Microterricola viridarii: one gene and its partner. The main gene of each other region encodes a partner of the protein of the gene in region 2 in a complex. Links are inferred from orthologs where the notes say so. Each region holds a gene or a part of one and is shown on either strand. Other genes may lie near its edges.

The links.
Region 1: sucB (region 2) and BLT62_RS06165 share a complex: the UniProt entries of both Escherichia coli proteins name them as parts of the 2-oxoglutarate dehydrogenase (OGDH) complex. The link is inferred for Microterricola viridarii from one-to-one orthologs.

What each region holds. Positions count from the first base shown.
Region 1 is NZ_LT629742.1:1,353,722-1,361,914, forward strand. The notes cover bases 2,848-7,121. They hold BLT62_RS06165 (multifunctional oxoglutarate decarboxylase/oxoglutarate dehydrogenase thiamine pyrophosphate-binding subunit/dihydrolipoyllysine-residue succinyltransferase subunit), read right to left. Parts: upstream 6,741-7,121; coding sequence 3,048-6,740; downstream 2,848-3,047. Other genes in these bases: BLT62_RS06160 (PGPGW domain-containing protein), read right to left, coding at 2,848-2,964; guaB1 (GMP reductase), read left to right, coding at 6,894-7,121. Outside these bases: BLT62_RS06150 (zf-HC2 domain-containing protein), read left to right, coding at 1-172; BLT62_RS06155 (MMPL family transporter), read left to right, coding at 257-2,482; more of BLT62_RS06160, read right to left, coding at 2,572-2,847; more of guaB1, read left to right, coding at 7,122-8,193. UniProt on the Escherichia coli protein: E1 component of the 2-oxoglutarate dehydrogenase (OGDH) complex which catalyzes the decarboxylation of 2-oxoglutarate, the first step in the conversion of 2-oxoglutarate to succinyl-CoA and CO(2).
Region 2 is NZ_LT629742.1:2,281,298-2,289,710, reverse strand. The notes cover bases 2,102-5,020. They hold sucB (2-oxoglutarate dehydrogenase, E2 component, dihydrolipoamide succinyltransferase), read right to left. Parts: upstream 4,311-5,020; coding sequence 2,892-4,310; downstream 2,102-2,891. Other genes in these bases: lpdA (dihydrolipoyl dehydrogenase), read right to left, coding at 4,372-5,020; BLT62_RS10510 (protein kinase family protein), read left to right, coding at 2,102-2,895. Outside these bases: BLT62_RS10520 (RNA polymerase sigma factor), read right to left, coding at 1-472; BLT62_RS10515 (DUF4191 domain-containing protein), read right to left, coding at 556-1,263; more of BLT62_RS10510, read left to right, coding at 1,408-2,101; more of lpdA, read right to left, coding at 5,021-5,745; BLT62_RS10495 (leucyl aminopeptidase), read right to left, coding at 5,850-7,358; BLT62_RS10490 (proteasome assembly chaperone family protein), read left to right, coding at 7,452-8,381. UniProt on the Escherichia coli protein: E2 component of the 2-oxoglutarate dehydrogenase (OGDH) complex which catalyzes the second step in the conversion of 2-oxoglutarate to succinyl-CoA and CO(2).

The DNA of each region.
Region 1 (8,193 bases), 930 kb from region 2 along the record:
GGACGCGGCGGACATCCGCGAGCACCTCGCGAACTGCGCGGAGTGCACGACGGAGCACCTGATCGGCGTGGTGCTGACCGAGACGGTCCAGCGCGCCTGCAAGGAGACCGCGCCGGAAGACCTGCGCGACATGGTGCTCTCGCGCCTGCGCCTCTCCCAGCAGCACGCCTGAGCGGCGACGGCAGCGAGGGCGCACCCGGCAGCGTCAAACTTTTGATTGTTTCGCCTGGCTAGGTAAATCGATAGCCTTGGCTGCGTGAACAAAACTGCACTCGATCCGGCCACCGCGCCGCCCCGCCCGTCGACGCGCGTTCCACGCTGGCTGCGCGCCACCATCCCCGCCGTCCTGATCCTCGTCTGGTTCGCCCTGTTCGGCATCGGCGGGGCCTCCTTCGGCAAGATCGGCGACGTCGCCACCAACGACGCGGTCCAGTTCCTGCCGGCCAGCTCCGAGGCCACCCAGGTGCAGCAGATCCAGTCCGAGTTCCGCGGAACCGACGCGATCCCGGCGATCGTCATCTTCCAGCGCGACGGCGGCCTGACCGATGCCGACCGCGCCGCCATCGCGGACGCGGCCAGCGCGTTCCAGGGCACACCGGGCGTGCTGGCCGACGGCGTCTCCCCGGCCATCCCCTCCGAGGACGGCGAGGCCGCGGAGGTGTTCGTGCAGATCGACGCCACCGGCGAGGTCAAGGACACCGTCGTGGAGTTGCGCGCCGAACTGGCCGAGCTCGACACCCCGGGTCTCACCAGCATCCTCGCCGGCCCGGCCGGGTTCACCGCCGACCTCTCCGGCGCCTTCGCCGGCATCGACGGGCTGCTGCTGGCCGTCGCCCTCTCGGCCGTCTTCTTGATCCTCGTCATCGTCTACCGCTCCCCGCTGCTGCCGCTGATCATGCTCGGCTCCAGCATGGCCGCGCTCTGCGCGGCCGTCTTCGTCGTCGTGCAGCTGGCCGCGGCTGACATCCTGCTCATCAACGGCCAGACCCAGGGCATCCTCTTCATCCTCGTGATCGGCGCCGCCACCGACTACTCGCTGCTCTACATCGCCCGCTACCGCGAGGCGCTGCACGTGCACGAGAGCAAATGGGCCGCCACCTGGGCCGCCCTGCGCGGCTCCTGGGAGCCGATCCTGGCCGCCGGCGGAACGGTGATCGCCGCGCTGCTGCTGCTCTTGTTCAGCGACCTCAACTCCAACAAGATCCTCGGCCCGGTCGCCGCGATCGGAATCGTCTTCGCCCTCCTCGCCTCGCTGACCCTGTTGCCGGCGCTGATGCTCTGGGCCGGGCGCACCGCCTTCTGGCCGCGCCGGCCGAAGCTCGGCGAGGTCGGCCCGAGCGAGAAGAGCCTCACCGAGAAGGGCGCATGGCCCGCAGTGGCCCGCTTCATCCGCCGCCGCCCGCGCACCATCTGGATCACCTCCACACTGCTCCTCGGCGTGATGGCGCTCGGCATGCTCGGCCTCAAGGCCGACGGGGTGCCCTCCAGCGAGTTCGTGCTGGGGGAGTCGCAGTCCCGCGACGGCCAGGCGCTGATCAGCGAGCACTTCCCCGGCGGCTCTGGGACCCCGGCCGTGATCGTCGCGCCGGAGGGCGCGCTGCAGGACGCCGCCGACGTGGCCCTGACCACCGACGGGGTGGCCTCCGTCACCGTGCTCTCCGCCGACTCGCCGAGCGGCAGCCTGCCGGTGACCTCCGACGGCATCCAGGCCATCGGCGCGCCCGGCGCCGCCCCGACGGCGCCCACCGTGATCGACGGGCGGGTGCTGCTGCAGGCGACCCTCGACTACCCGGGCGACTCGCTCGAGGCGGAAGCACTCGTCACCGAGCTGCGCGCCGAGCTCGCCGGCGTCGGAACGGCCGAGGACCCGGTGTTGGTCGGCGGCACCACCGCCGTCGCGCTGGACACCAACACGGCCGCGATCCACGACCGCAACCTGATCATCCCGCTCGTGCTCATCGTCATCATGCTGATCCTGATGCTGCTGCTGCGGGCGATCGTCGCGCCGCTGCTGCTGATCGCCAGCGTGGTGCTGTCGTTCGCCTCCGCGCTCGGGGTCTCGGCGATCGTCTTCAACAACGTGTTCGACTTCGCGGGCGCCGACCCCGTCGTCCCGTTGTTCGGCTTCGTGTTCCTGGTCGCGCTCGGCGTGGACTACAACATCTTCTTGATGACGAGGGTGCGCGAGGAGGCGCTGGTGCACGGCAGCCGGGAGGGCGTGCTGCGCGGGCTCGTCGTGACCGGCGGGGTCATCACCTCGGCCGGCCTGGTGCTGGCGGCCACGTTCGCCGCGCTCGGCGTGCTGCCCATCCTGTTCCTGGCCCAGCTCGCGTTCATCGTCGCCTTCGGCGTGCTGCTGGACACCTTCCTGGTGCGCTCGCTGCTGATCCCGGCGCTCAGCTACGACATCGGCCGCGCCATCTGGTGGCCGTCGAAGCTGTCCCGGATGCCGGAGGAGCCCCGCTCCGTCGACGCCCGGTAGCGGCAGGAAGGGCCGAGTCGAGCGGGGGCTCCCGCACAGTGCGCAGCGGGCGCACTGTGCGGGAGCCCCCGCTCGTTGTCGGTGGGTCGCTACCGGGGCGTGGGCGCGGCCGGCGGCGCGGGAGTGGGCTTCTCCGCCCGGGCGGCGTCCCGGCGCGCCCTGGCCACCCTCGCCGCCTCGCTGGCCTTGCGTGCGACCCTCTGCGCGGCCGCGTTGGCCGTGCCGCTGACCCTCCGTGCGCCATCGAACTCGGTGGCGAGGATGCCGAGGCCGCCCAGCACGATCAGGGTGCCGGGGCCGGGCAGTGGCATCAGCACGACGCCGAGGGCGAGCGTGCTGCCGCCCACCACGCCGACTCCCGCGCGGTACACCTTGTCGGCCGTCGGGTTCTTGCGGATCGCCGAACGGGTGCCGCGGGCGGCGCTGCTGGCCGCCCGCCCGACGGCGGCGCCGGCCCGTCTCGCGTTGCTCTGCTCGCTCATACGCCCAGCCTAGGCTCGCCGGTCGGGAACGCAGAAGGCCCGCCGCGACCGGGTGGTCGGGGCGGGCCTTCCGGCGTCTGCGCTTAGTCGAGCGTCAGCGCGGTGCGCAGCAGCTCGGACTGCTCTGCGGCGTGGCGCTTGGCCGATCCGGCGGCCGGCGAGGCGGATGCCGGGCGCGACACGACGCCGACCGGGCGGTGGCCCAGCTTCGCCGTCTCGAGGCAGAAGAAAGGCCAGGCACCCTGATTCTCCGGCTCGTCCTGCACCCAGTACAGCTCGGCGTTCGGGTACTGGTCGACGACCGCCTTCAGCTCGACGGCGGGCAGCGGGTAGAACTGCTCGAGGCGCACCAGGGCGATCTCGGGGTTCGGGTTCTTCTCCAGCTCGCTGCGCAGGTCGTAGAAGACCTTCCCGGCCATGAACAGCACGCGCTTGACGGCGGCCTTGTCGGTGATCCGCACATCGTCGATCACCGGCTCGAAGGCGCCGCTGGTGAAGTCGGCGACGTCGCTGGACGCCCCGCGGAGGCGCAGCATCGCCTTCGGCGTGAAGACGACGAGCGGGCGGCGCGGGCGCTGGTACGCCTGGCGGCGCAGCAGGTGGAAGTACGACGCGGGCGTCGACGGGCGGGCCACCGTCATGTTGTTCTCCGCGCACAGCTGCAGGAAGCGCTCGATGCGGGCGGAGGAGTGGTCGGGGCCCTGACCCTCATAGCCGTGCGGCAGCAGCAGCACGACGCTCGAGCGCTGGCCCCACTTCTGCTCGGCCGAGGCGATGAACTCGTCGATGATGGTCTGGGCGCCGTTGGCGAAGTCGCCGAACTGGGCCTCCCAGAGCACGAGGGCGTCCGCGCGCTCCACCGAGTAGCCGTACTCGAAGCCCATCGCGGCGTACTCGCTGAGCAGCGTGTCGTAGATCCAGAAGCGGGCCTGGCTGTCGCTCAGGTTCGCCAGCGGCAGCCATTCCTGGCCGTTCACGCGGTCGTGCAGCACGGCGTGGCGCTGCACGAAGGTGCCGCGGCGGGCATCCTGGCCGGCGAAGCGCACCGGGGTGCCCTCCAGCAGCAGCGAGCCGAGCGCGAGCAGCTCGCCGAACGCCCAGTCGATGTTGCCGTTGCGGCTCATGTCGAGGCGCTTCTGCAGCAGCTGCTGCAGCTTGTTGTGCACGGTGAAGCCGGCCGGCTTGTTGTTGAACGCATCGCCGATCAGCTGCACGACGGCCTCGCTGACGCCGGTGGTCTCCGGCACGCCGATCGCGTCGTCGTTCTCGGCCTCGCCGTTGCCCAGCGGGTTGACGACGGTCATCGAGCCGGTCTGCGCCGCGTGCGTCTCCATGAAGGCGCGCTCGAGGCGGTCCTGGAAGTCGCGGTGCGACGCCTCGTACTCCTCCTCGGTGATGTCGCCGCGGCCGACGAGGGCCTCGGTGTAGAGCTTGCGCACCGAGCGCTTGGCCTCGATCAGGTTGTACATCAGCGGCTGGGTCATCGAGGGGTCGTCGCCCTCGTTGTGCCCGCGGCGGCGGTAGCAGATGAGGTCGATGACGACGTCGCGCTTGAACTCCTGGCGGTACGCGAAGGCGAGCTCCGCCACCCGGACGACGGCCTCTGGGTCGTCGCCGTTCACGTGGAAGATCGGGGCCTGGATGGTCTTGGCGACATCCGTCGAGTAGACCGAGCTGCGCGCCTCACCGGGGGGAGTGGTGAAGCCGACCTGGTTGTTCACGACGACGTGGATGGTGCCGCCGGTGCGGTAGGCACGCAGCTGCGACATCTGCAGCGTCTCGAGCACGACGCCCTGGCCGGCCATGGCCGCGTCGCCGTGGATCAGGATCGGCAGCGTGGAGAAGGTGCCGATCGGCTTGCGGTCCTGCTTGGCGCGGACGATGCCCTCGAGCACGCCGTCGACGGCCTCGAGGTGCGAGGGGTTCGCGGCGAGGTAGACAGGGATCTGCGCGCCGGTGCTGCTGCGGAAGACGCCCTCGGTGCCGAGGTGGTACTTGACGTCGCCGGAGCCCTGCACGTTCTTGTTGTTCGCGGTGCCCTCGAACTCCTGGAACACCTGGCCGTAGGTCTTGCCGGCGATGTTGGTGAGCACGTTGAGGCGGCCGCGGTGGGCCATGCCGATCGCGGCCTCGTCGAGGCCGGTCTCCGCCGCGCCGGCGAGGATGGCGTCCAGCAGGGCGATGGTGGACTCGCCGCCCTCGAGGCTGAAGCGCTTCTGGCCGACGTACTTGGTCTGCAGGAAGGTCTCGAAGGCCTCGGCCTCGTTGAGCTTGCCGAGGATGCGCATCTGCTCGTCGTGGGTGGGCTTCTCGTACTTGCGCTCCACCTTGGACTGCACCCAGCGGCGCTGGACCGGGTCCTGGATGTGCATGTACTCGATGCCGGTGGTGCGGCAGTAGGAGTCGCGCAGCACGCCGAGGATGTCGCGCAGCGGCGCGGAGCGCCGCTCGCCGAAGCCGCCGGTGACGAACTCGCGGTCCAGGTCCCAGAAGGTGAGGCCGTGGGAGGCGATGTCGAGGTCGGGGTGCGAGCGCTGCACGTACTCGAGCGGGTCGATGTCGGCCATGAGGTGGCCGCGCACGCGGAAGGAGTTGATGAGCTCCTGCACGCGGGCCGTCTTGTCGACGGCGCTGGCGAGGTCGACGCTGATGTCGGGCGCCCACTCGATCGGGGCGTACGGGATGCGCAGCGCCGAGAAGATGTCGGAGTAGAAGGTGCGCTGGCCGGTGAGCAGCTCGTGCACGATCTTCAGGAACTCGCCGGAGCCGGCACCCTGGATGACGCGGTGGTCGTAGGTGCTGGTGAGCGTGATGGTCTTGCCGATGGCCAGGCCGGCCAGCGTCTTCTCGCTGGAGCCCTGGAACTCGGCCGGGTACTCGAGCGCTCCGGCGCCGATGATGCAGCCGGCGCCCTTCATCAGGCGGGGCACGGAGTGCACGGTGCCGATGCCGCCCGGGTTGGTGAGCGAGATGGAGGCGCCGCTGAAGTCGTCGGCGGTCAGCTTGTTGCCGCGGGCGCGACGGACCAGGTCCTCGTAGGCCGCGAGGTACTCGCTGAAGGTCATCGTGTCTGCGCGCTTGATGGCGGGCACCAGCAGGGCGCGCGATCCGTCGGGCTTGGGGATGTCGATGGCGATGCCGAGGCCCACGTGGGCGGGCTTGACGACGGAGGGCTTGCCGTCGACCTCGGTGTAGTAGACGTTCTGGCTGGGGAACACCTTGAGCGCCTGGATCAGAGCCCAGCCGATGAGGTGGGTGAAGGAGATCTTGCCGCCGCGGGCGCGCTTGAGGTGGTTGTTGATGACGATGCGGTTGTCGATCATCAGCTTCGCCGGGATGGTGCGCACGCTGGTGGCGGTGGGCATGCTCAGGCTGGCGTCCATGTTGACGGCGAGCGTCTTGGCCATGCCGCGCAGCGGGGTGACCTCGTCCGGCGCGGTCTCCGCCTGCTCGGCGGGGACCACCGGCTGCGAGTTGGTGACCGGCGCGTCCGCGGGAACCGGCTCCGGCTTGGGCGCGACCGAGGTGGTCTTGGCCGCAGGCTGGGTGCCGATCACGGGGATCGGCGCGGTGATCGGGTGCGTGATCGCGCCGGGGGCCGCTTCGGCATCCGGGCTGCTCGGGGTGTAATTCTCCAGAATCGGCCACCACGACTGGTCGACAGAATTCTTGTCAACGAGGAATCTCTCGTACATTTCGTCGACGAGCCATTCATTGGCTCCAAATTCTTCCGACGTTGTTTCGTCGGAACCCGACCCGGTCAACTGGCTCGACACAGCCGATCGCCCACTCTCTTCGTTGATTTGGAACAGGGATGCGGATGGGCTCGCGTGAGCACATGCCGCGACTTCCAAGCCTAATCCCCTTTTCCGGCCATCGTTGTCTGTGTGCCTCGCGCGTCGGCCCGGTTCGGGGCTAGCGTGGGCCACATGGAGTTCTACAGCACAACGCCGAGCCACGATCTCACCTACTCCGATGTGTTCCTGGTGCCCAGTCGCTCCGGCATCGGCAGCCGCCTCGACGTCTCCCTCGCGCCGAACGACGGCACCGGCGCCACCATCCCGATCGTCGCCTCGAACATGAACTCGGTGACCGGGCCGCGGCTGGCCGCGTCGCTGGCGCGTCGCGGGGGCCTCGGCGTGCTGCCGCAGGACACGCCCCTGCAGCAGCTGGATGCCTCCATCCGCTGGGTGAAGTCGCAGTCGGTGCGCTTCGACACCCCCTTCTCCTTCTCGCCGGACGCCACCGTCGCCGACGCGCTGGCGCAGGTGCCGGCCGTCGCCGGGCACGGCATCGTGCTGCACGAGGAGGGCGGCGCCTACCGCGGCTGCATCCAGGCGGCCCGGCTCGCGACCGCCCCGCCGGACGCCCGGCTCGGCGACCTGCTGCACGGCGAGCTCACCGCGCTGGACGCCGACGACGTCGACACGGCGCGCCGCGCCTTCGACGTGATGACCGCCGCGGGGCTGGAGTTCGCGCCCGTCATGCACCACGGGGCCGTGGTCGGCACGCTCAGCCGCACCAGCGCGCTGCGCTCCACCCTCTACCAGCCCGCCGTCGACGCGGACGGGCGCCTCGTCGTCGCCGCGGCCATCGGCGTGAACGGCGACGTCGCCGCCAAGGCGCAGGCGCTGGCCGCGGCCGGCGTCGACGTGCTCGTGCTCGACACGGCGCACGGGCACCAGGAGAGCATGCTGCGCGCGCTCGCCGCCGTCAGCAGCCTCGGCCTCGGCATCCCGCTGGTCGCCGGAAACGTGGTCACGGGGGAGGCCGTCGGCGACCTCGTCTCGGCCGGCGCGAGCATCATCAAGGTCGGGGTCGGCCCCGGCGCGATGTGCACGACCCGCATGATGACCGCCGTCGGGCGGCCGCAGTTCTCCGCCGTGCTGGAGACCGCGGAGGCGGCCGGCGCGCAGGGCGCGCACGTCTGGGCGGACGGCGGGGTGCGCTACCCGCGCGACGTCGCTCTGGCCCTCGCAGCCGGCGCGGCATCCGTCATGATCGGGTCCTGGTTCGCCGGCACGATCGAGGCGCCGGGCCAGCTGGCGACGGATGCCGCGGGCCGGCTGTACAAGGAGAGCTGGGGGATGGCCTCCACCAAGGCCGTCCAGGAGCGCTTCGAGCGGCTCGACGCCTACGAGCTGGCGCGCAAGATGCTCTTCGCCGAGGGGATCTCCTCCTCGAAGATCTACCTGGACCCGCTCCGCCCCTCCGTCGAGGACCTGCTCG
Region 2 (8,413 bases):
GAGCGGCCTCGGCCTCGCTGAATCCCTCCAGAACGCGAAGAGTCAGAATCTCGCGGTCCGTGCCCGACAGAGCGAGAAACGCAGCGCGGACGTCCTCGTCAACTGCATCGTCGGGGCGATGCGACTCCTCCGGCGCCGGCAACCGCGCCAGCAGTGCGTGATAGCGACGGGCACTCCTGCTCGCGTTGCGCGCGACATTCGTCGCCGTCACCAGCAGCCAGGGCAGCAGCGAGCCATCGACGAAGCGCACCTGGCGGCGCTTCCGCCAGCACTCCAAGAAGACCATGGCCGCGACATCCTCCGCCTCGTGCGCCAGCGGAACGAGGCGCAGGCAGTGCCGCAGCACGCGGGCGTGGTGCCGGTCGAAGAGGGCGCCGAAAGCGGCCGAGTCGCCGGCACACGCCAGCGCCCAGTCGTCTTCGTCGCTTGTGCTCATACCCTGGAATGTCCGCTCGTCGCCGATCGGTTCCATTCTGGCCCGAGCGCGCGGGTTGCGGCGTTAACGCACGAGACGGATGCCGCAGCGCTGCGGAATCCGTCTCGTGTCGTTGCTGGCTAGCGACCGCGCTGCGGGCGCACCTTGAACGGGTCGATGCCCTTGGGGATCGGCAGCTGGGTGCCGAGCGAGCTCAGGCGGTTGTTGATGGCGAGCACCTCGGCCTTGCTCAGCGTGTTCTTGATGCGGGAGAGGCTGCGCGGGATCTTGTGCAGCGGCACTTCGCCCTCACCGCGGCCGACGGTCACGAACTCGACCGGGACGTTCGGCAGGATGCGGCCGATCTTGCGCTTCTCGTCCTCGAGCATGCGGGCGGTGCGGGAGGACGCGCCCTCCGCGATCAGCACGATGCCGCCGCGGCCGACGGCGCGGTAGACGGCATCCTGGGTCTTGCCGTTGACGGCGACCGGCATCTCGCTGCCGATCCAGCCACGGCGCAGCGAGCTGCGCAACACGGCTCCGACGGCCCCCGGCTGGCCCTCGATCTGCGAGTAGGCGGCCTTCTCGGCGAGACGGCCGAGGATGATCAGGGCTATCAGCACGCCGGCGAGCACGCCGGCGACCACCCAGAGGGCGATCGTGAAACCGTTGCCGTTGCCGAGCACGATGCCGAGCACCACGCCGACGATGATCGGGGCGAGGAAGCCGAGCAGCATGAGCCACTGCGCGCTCGAGTCGTAGCGGCGGGTCATTTGGAAGACCTGCCACATTTGCTTGAAGCGACCGGGTTGCTTGGGGGTGGAAGACTTCTCCGAGCTACGTGCCATGCTCTCTAGAATACCGAGTCGGCGGCGCCCCCGTGACCGCGTCGGTCGGGTGGGCTGTTGTGCACAGCGGGGCGGGTCGCGGAAGTTCTGCACAGGCCCTGGCCGGTCCCCGGCGCGGCCCGGTTCTCGGCGCAGGATGGGCCCGTGAGATGGACGCGGCGAAGCGACGGACGACGGGCGGACGCGGACGCCCCCGCCGCATTCGGCGGGGGCGGGGGCGCGGACGCCGCGGCGCCAGCGCACCTCGCCGGCTACCGGGTGATCCGGCGGCTGGCGGTCGGGCGGAGCGCCGCCGTCTACCTCGCCCATGCCGACGCCGGCCCCCTCGCCCTGCGCGTCTTCCACGCGGGCGCGGACGCCGAGCGGGTGGACCGGGAGATCGCGGTGCTCTGCGGGCTGCCGCCGGGCATAGCGGCCACCCTGCACGATGTGCTCACGCTGCCGGACGGGCGGATCTGCCTCGTGCTGGAGCGCGATGACGGCCCCAGCCTGGCCGAGTTCCTCGCCGACCGGGGGCAGATCCGCGCGGGGGAGGCGGTCACCATCCTGGCGCCGCTGGCCGTCGCCCTGGACCGTTTGCACCGGCACGGCTGGAGCCACGGGGCGGTGGATGCCGGGGCCGTCCGTCTCGACGCGGCGGGGTGGGCGCACCTGGCCGGCTGGGCGGAAGCCCGCCCACTGGCGGCGGGCGCCGAGCGCACCCGGGTGCTGCGCGCCGAGTATGCGGGTCTGGCGGCCGTCGCCCGACTGGTCTGCGGGGCCGTCGATGCGGGCAGCGCCGCCCCGCACGAGGTGCAGGAACTGCTGGACTGGCTGGACGAGCGCGTCGCCGCCCACCCGTTCCTGCCGTGCGCGGCCGAGCTCGAGCGCCGGCTGTTCGGCCTCGCCAGGCCCCTCTCCGTGCGTCTCGGTCGCTCGGCCGCCGATCCGCGCGACCCCGCGGGCATGCCGCTGCGCCTGGCCGGGCAGCCCCTGGAGCCGGCCGCGGAGGGTGCTGACGAGCCGAACCGGCCGCCGCCCGCGCGCTGGCGGGGCTGGGCGCTGCCGGACGGTCTGGCGTGGTTGGGCGGGCAGGACAGGCTGGCCGGTGCCCTGCGGGACCGCCTGCACGCCCACCGGCGGCCCGTCGTCGTCGCGGCGGCCCTGGCCGGCGCGCTGTTCGTGCTGGCCATCACGCTGCTGCCACCCGGGGGAGACGGGAGCGCGGCGGTCGCACCCGCGCCTGCCGCGCCGGCCACGGATCCTCCTCCGCCCGGCGCGGCGGCACAGGTCGAGGTGGAGGCAGGGGTCGAGGTCGAGCCGGTGGCGGCCGCCGCCCGGCTGCTCGCCCGACGGGAGGGCTGCTTCCGGGAGTCGTCGCTGCTCTGCCTGGACGGGGTGCTGGATCCCGGCGGGCCGCTGGCCGGGGCGGATGCCGCGCTCATCCGCCGCGCACAGCTCGACGGGGCCGTGCTGCTGCCCGACGCCGTGGACCCCGCCTCGCTCAGCCTGGTCGAGCAGAACGGCGGCGCGGCCCTGCTCGCACTGACGACACGCAGCCGGGGAGAGTCGGGGGACAACGCGAAACCGGCCTCGCTCCTGATGATCAGGGGCGAGGCCGGTTGGCTGCTACGAGAGCTGTTCGACTACTAGTAGCCGAGCTGCGATTCGAACGCCGCACCCTCGAGGCGCGCCTTCACCGTGGTGAGGAAGCGGGCCGCGTCTGCGCCATCGACGATGCGGTGGTCGTAGGAGAGGGCGAGGTAGACCATCGAGCGGATCGAGATCGAGTCAATGCCGTTGTCGCTGACGACGACGGGCTTCTTGACGACGACACCGGTGCCGAGGATGGCGACCTGGGGCAGGAACACCAGCGGGGTGTCGAACAGCGCGCCACGCGAACCGGTGTTGGTCAGCGTGAAGGTGCCGCCGGCGAGCTCGTCGGGCTTGAGCTTGTTCTCGCGGGTGCGGCCGGCCAGATCGGCGATCTGGGCTGCCAGCTCTGCAATGTTCAGCGAGCTCGCGTCGCGCACCACGGGGGTGAGCAGACCGCGCTCGGTGTCCACGGCGATGCTCAGGTTCTCGTGGTCCGGGTAGACGATCGAGTCGCCGTCGACGGTGGCGTTGATCACCGGGTACGCCTTGAGCGCCTCGGCGGCGGCCAGTGCGAAGAACGGCATGAAGGAGAGCTTGTTGCCGGTCTTGGCGAGGAACTCGGCCTTGACCTTGTCGCGCAGCATGGCGACGCGGGTGACGTCGACCTCGACCAGCGTGGTCAGCTGTGCGGTGGAGTTCATCGAGATGACGGCGCGCTCGGCGACGACCTTGCGCAGGCGCGACATCGGCTGAACGGTGCCGCGCAGCGGCGAGACCTCGACGACGGGGGCCGCGGCGACGGCGCCGGCAGCGGGAGCCTGTGCGGAGAGCACGTCCTGCTTGCGGATGCGACCGCCGACACCGGTTCCGGTGAGGGTGTTGAGGTCGACGCCCTGCTCGTTGGCGAGCTTGCGCACGATCGGGGTGACGTAGCCGCTGGTGGAGGCGTGCGATCCGCTCGGCGCTGCCGGGGCGGCGGCGGCGGGTGCTGCCGCGGGGGCGGCAGCGGGTGCCGGGGCGGCAGCCGGCGGGGCCGGGGCGTAGACCGGTGCTGCGGGCGGGGCCGGAGCGTAGGCCGGTGCGGCGGGAGCTGCCGGAGCAGCAGGGGCCGCGGGGGCCGGAGCGGCAGCGGGGGCCGGGGCGGCAACCGGGGCCGGGGCCTCGGCCGGAGCAGCGACGGGCTCGGGTGCGGCGGCCGGGGCGGGGGCCTCGGCGGGGGCCGCATCGGCGCCGGAGCCGTCACCGATGGTGACCAGCGCGGTGCCGACCTCGACGGTCTCGTCTTCCTGCACCAGGATTGCCTCGATCACGCCGGCGATCGGCGACGGGATCTCAGTGTCGACCTTGTCGGTCGAGACTTCGAGCAGCGGCTCGTCGACCTCGACGCGGTCGCCCACGTTCTTCAACCAACGGGTGACCGTACCCTCTGTGACACTCTCACCGAGTGCCGGGAGGCTGACGGATTCGCTCATGCGATTGTCTCCTTCAAAGCGTTATTCATTCTGAGCTTATTGCAGTCGGGGCGCGCGGCGCTTACAGCGCGTGCAGCGGCTTGCCGGCCAGGTAGAGGAATGCCTCGCCCATGGCCTCGTTCTGGGTGGGGTGCGCGTGGATCAGCGGCGCGATGTCCTCGGGGTATGCCTCCCAGTTGACAGCGAGCTGTGCCTCACCGATGAGCTCGCCGACGCGGGCACCGATCATGTGCACACCGACGACGGGGCCGTCGTTCACCCGGACGACCTTGACGGAGCCGGCGGTGCCGAGGATCGAGCTCTTGGCGTTGCCGCCCAGGTTGTAGTCGTAGCTGGAGATCTGGTCGGCGCCGAACTTCTCGGCGGCCTTGGCCTCGCTGTAGCCCACCGATGCGACCTCGGGGTCGCAGTAGGTGATTTTCGGGATGTTGATGTCCTCGACGATGATCGGGTTCAGGCCCGCGATCTCCTCGGCGACGAAGATGCCCTGCTGGAAGCTGCGGTGCGCGAGCTGCAGGCCGGGGACGATGTCGCCGATGGCGTAGACGCCGGGCACGTTCGTGGCGAGGCGCTCGTTGGCGATGACGAAGCCGCGGTCCATGGTGATGCCGACCTCTTCGAAGCCGAGGCCCGCGGTTGCCGGGCCACGGCCGACGGCGACGAGCAGCAGCTCGGCCTCGATGGTCTTGCCGTCCTCGAGGGTGACGACGACGCCCGACTCGTTCTGGCTGACGCTCTGGAAGCGCACGCCGAGCGAGTACTCGATGCCGCGCTTGCGGAAGGCGCGCTCGAGCTGCTTGGAGATCGACTCTTCCTCGTTGGGCACCAGGTGCGGGAGGGCCTCGATGATGGTGACGTCGGCGCCGAAGGACTTCCAGACGCTGGCGAACTCGACGCCGATGACGCCGCCGCCGAGCACGGCGACCTTCTTCGGGATGTAGTCGAGCGTGAGGGCCTGCTCGCTCGTGATGACGCGGCCGCCGAGCTCGAGCCCCGGCAGTGAGCGCGAGTACGAGCCGGTCGCCAGGATGACGTTCTTGCCGACGATGGTGTCGGCGCCGACCTGCACGCTGGTGGGGGAGACGAGACGTCCCTCGCCCTCGATGACGGTGATGCCGCGGGCCTTGATCAGACCCTGCAGGCCCTTCCACTTGCTCGTCACGATGCCGTCGCGGTGCGCGTTGACGGTGGTCATGTCGATGCTGTTGAGGGTGGCGTTGACGCCGTACTTGGCTGCGTCGCGGGCGACGTCGGCCACCTCCGCGGTGTGCAGCAAGGCCTTGGTCGGGACGCAGCCGCGGTGCAGGCAGGTGCCGCCGAGCTTGTCCTTCTCAATCAGGGCCACGGTGAAGCCGAGCTGTACAGCCCGGAGCGCGGCCGCATAGCCACCGCTTCCTCCACCGAGAACGACAATGTCAAAATTCTGCTCGGACACTCAGTTACTCCCTTTGCATCAGGTCGATCGGCCTGTTCTGCTCCGCGGGTTTGTGGCCAGCGAGCAGGCGTGTTTGGCAAGCATTTCTTGCCCATACGAGCCTACTACGGGCGGGCATAGTCCTCGGCCAGATTGAGCAGAGTGCGCAGGGTCACCCCGGTCGGGCCCGCGCCGGTCGCGCCGTACGCCGCACCCTCATTGTGCGAGGAGCCGGCGATGTCCAGGTGCGCCCAGGGGATCCTCGTCTCCCCGTCGGCCTGCATCCCGACGAACTCCTGCAGGAACACGCCGGCGAGCAGCATGCCGCCGGCCGGGTTGCCGATCTTCGCGTTGGCGATGTCGGCGACATCCGAGTCGATGGTGGCGCGGAGCTCCTCCGGCAGCGGCATCGGCCAGATCTTCTCGTCGGCGGCGCTGGCGGCCTGGAGCACCCGGGCCAGCAGGGCGTCATCGCCCATCACGGCCGAGTAGCGGCTGCCGAGGGCCACGATCTGCGCGCCGGTCAACGTGGCGACGTCGACGATGGCGTCCGGCTGTTCCTCGGATGCCGCGGCGAGGCCGTCGGCCATGACGAGGCGCCCCTCGGCATCCGTGTTCAGCACCTCGACGGTCTGGCCGCCGCGGATGCGCAGCACGTCGTTCGGGCGCGTCGCCGTGCCAGACGGCATGTTCTCGGCCAGGCAGAGCCAGGCCGTCACCCGCACGGGCAGCGCCAGCTTGGCCGCGGCGAGCGCGATGGCGAGCACGGTGGCCGCGCCGGTCATGTCGTACTTCATGCCGACCATGGAGGCGCCGGGCTTCAGCGAGATGCCGCCGGTGTCGAAGGTGATGCCCTTGCCGACCAGGGCCAGGTGCTTGAAGCTGCCGCCGTCGGCCGGCTCGGGGGAGTAGCTGACCTTGACGAGGCGCGGCGGGCGGGAGGAGCCCTGGCCGACGCCGAGGATGCCGCCGAAGCCGTCGGCGGCCAGTTCGGCCTCGTCCCAGATCTCCAGCTCGACCGGCAGGCCCTCTGCGGCGGCCTCTGCCCGCTCGGCGAAGCTGGCCGGGAACAGCTCGGACGGGGGAGTGTTGACGAGGTCCTTGACCAGGGCGAACGCCTCGCTGAGCACGTCGGCGCGGCCGAGCAGGGACTCGACGTCGAGCTCGGCTGCCTCCGCGTCCAGGTGCACGGTGATCTGGGCGGCCGGGGTCTTGGTGCGCTCCAGCGTGCTGCTGCGGAACTCGGTGAAGGAGTAGCTGCCGATGCCGGCGCCCTCCAGCACGGCCGCGGCCTGTGCGGCATCCGCGGTGGGGATGGCGATGGCGACGGTGTCGACGCCGGTCAGCGTGCGCACGGCCGCAGCGGTCGCGCCGCGGAGGCTGTCGGCGGAGACGGTCTTGCCGAGGCCGACGACGGCGATGCTGCCGGCCGCGCCGACGGTGGCGGGGATGCGCACCAGCTGCTCGGCAGCGCCGGTGAAGCCGAGGGCGGCGAGCGCTCCGCCGAGCTCGGCGAACTCGTCCGACGCGCGCAGCACCGGGGCGCCGTCGACGGAGACGGCCGCGAGCAGGAGCACGTCCGCGTCGGAGCTGAGGGCTGATTCGGTGCTGACGAGGGCAGGGGAGAAAGTCATACCCCCAATGCTAGGCGTGCGGGAATAGGGTGTTCGCTCACGGCATGGCCGTTCTGCGGTTCCGGCGCCGCCCCGCACGCATAGCATGTTGCTATGCGCGACGCGAGTGAACTGTATCGATTGACCCCGGATGCCGCCAGTGTGCCAGAGGGCCTGCACCTCGTTGCGGGCCTGACCGGTTTCGCCGATGCCGGCGGCGCGGTCGGCCAGTTCACCGAGTACCTGCTCGGCACCATGAACCACGTGGTCGTCGCCGAGTTCGACGCCGACCTGTTGCTCGACTACCGCTCGCGGCGCCCCATCATCTACTTCGACGAGGACCACCTCACCGACTACCAGCCGCCGGCCCTCCGGGTGCACCTGGCCCGCGACGAGCTCGGGCAGCCCTTCCTCATGCTGGCCGGGTTCGAGCCCGACTTCCGCTGGGAGCAGTTCAGCCAGGCGCTGCTCGACCTGGTCGACCGTTTCGGGGTGGCCAGCACGACCTGGGTGCACTCCATCCCGATGCCCGTCCCGCACACGCGCCCGATCGGCGTCACCGTCAGCGGCAACCGCGAGGAGCTCACCTCGGCGATGTCCGTCTGGCGCCCGCACACGCAGGTGCCCGCCAACGCACTGCACCTGGTGGAGTACCGGCTCGCCGAGCAGGGCAGGCCAACGGTCGGCTTCATCCTGCTGATCCCGCACTACCTGGCCGACACCGAGTACCCGGCCGCCGCCATCTCGGCGCTGGAGAGCGTCAGCGCGGCCACCGGGCTGATCTTCCCGACCGACCGGCTCCGCGAGGCCAACCGGGAGTTCCTGGGCAAGATTGACGCGCAGGTGGCGGAGAACGGCGAGCTGGCGAAGCTGGTCGGCGCCCTCGAGGAGCGCCACGACAGCTACATGGCCGGAACCACCCTGCGGTCGCCGCTGACCGACGAGGACGGCGAGCTGCCGAGCGCCGACGAGATCGCGGCGGAGCTGGAGAAGTTCCTCGCCTTCAAGCGGCACAACGACGGCGAGCCGCCGCTCGCCCCGTAGCGCGCGGCGCCCGGTGGCGCGGGAGGCCGCCC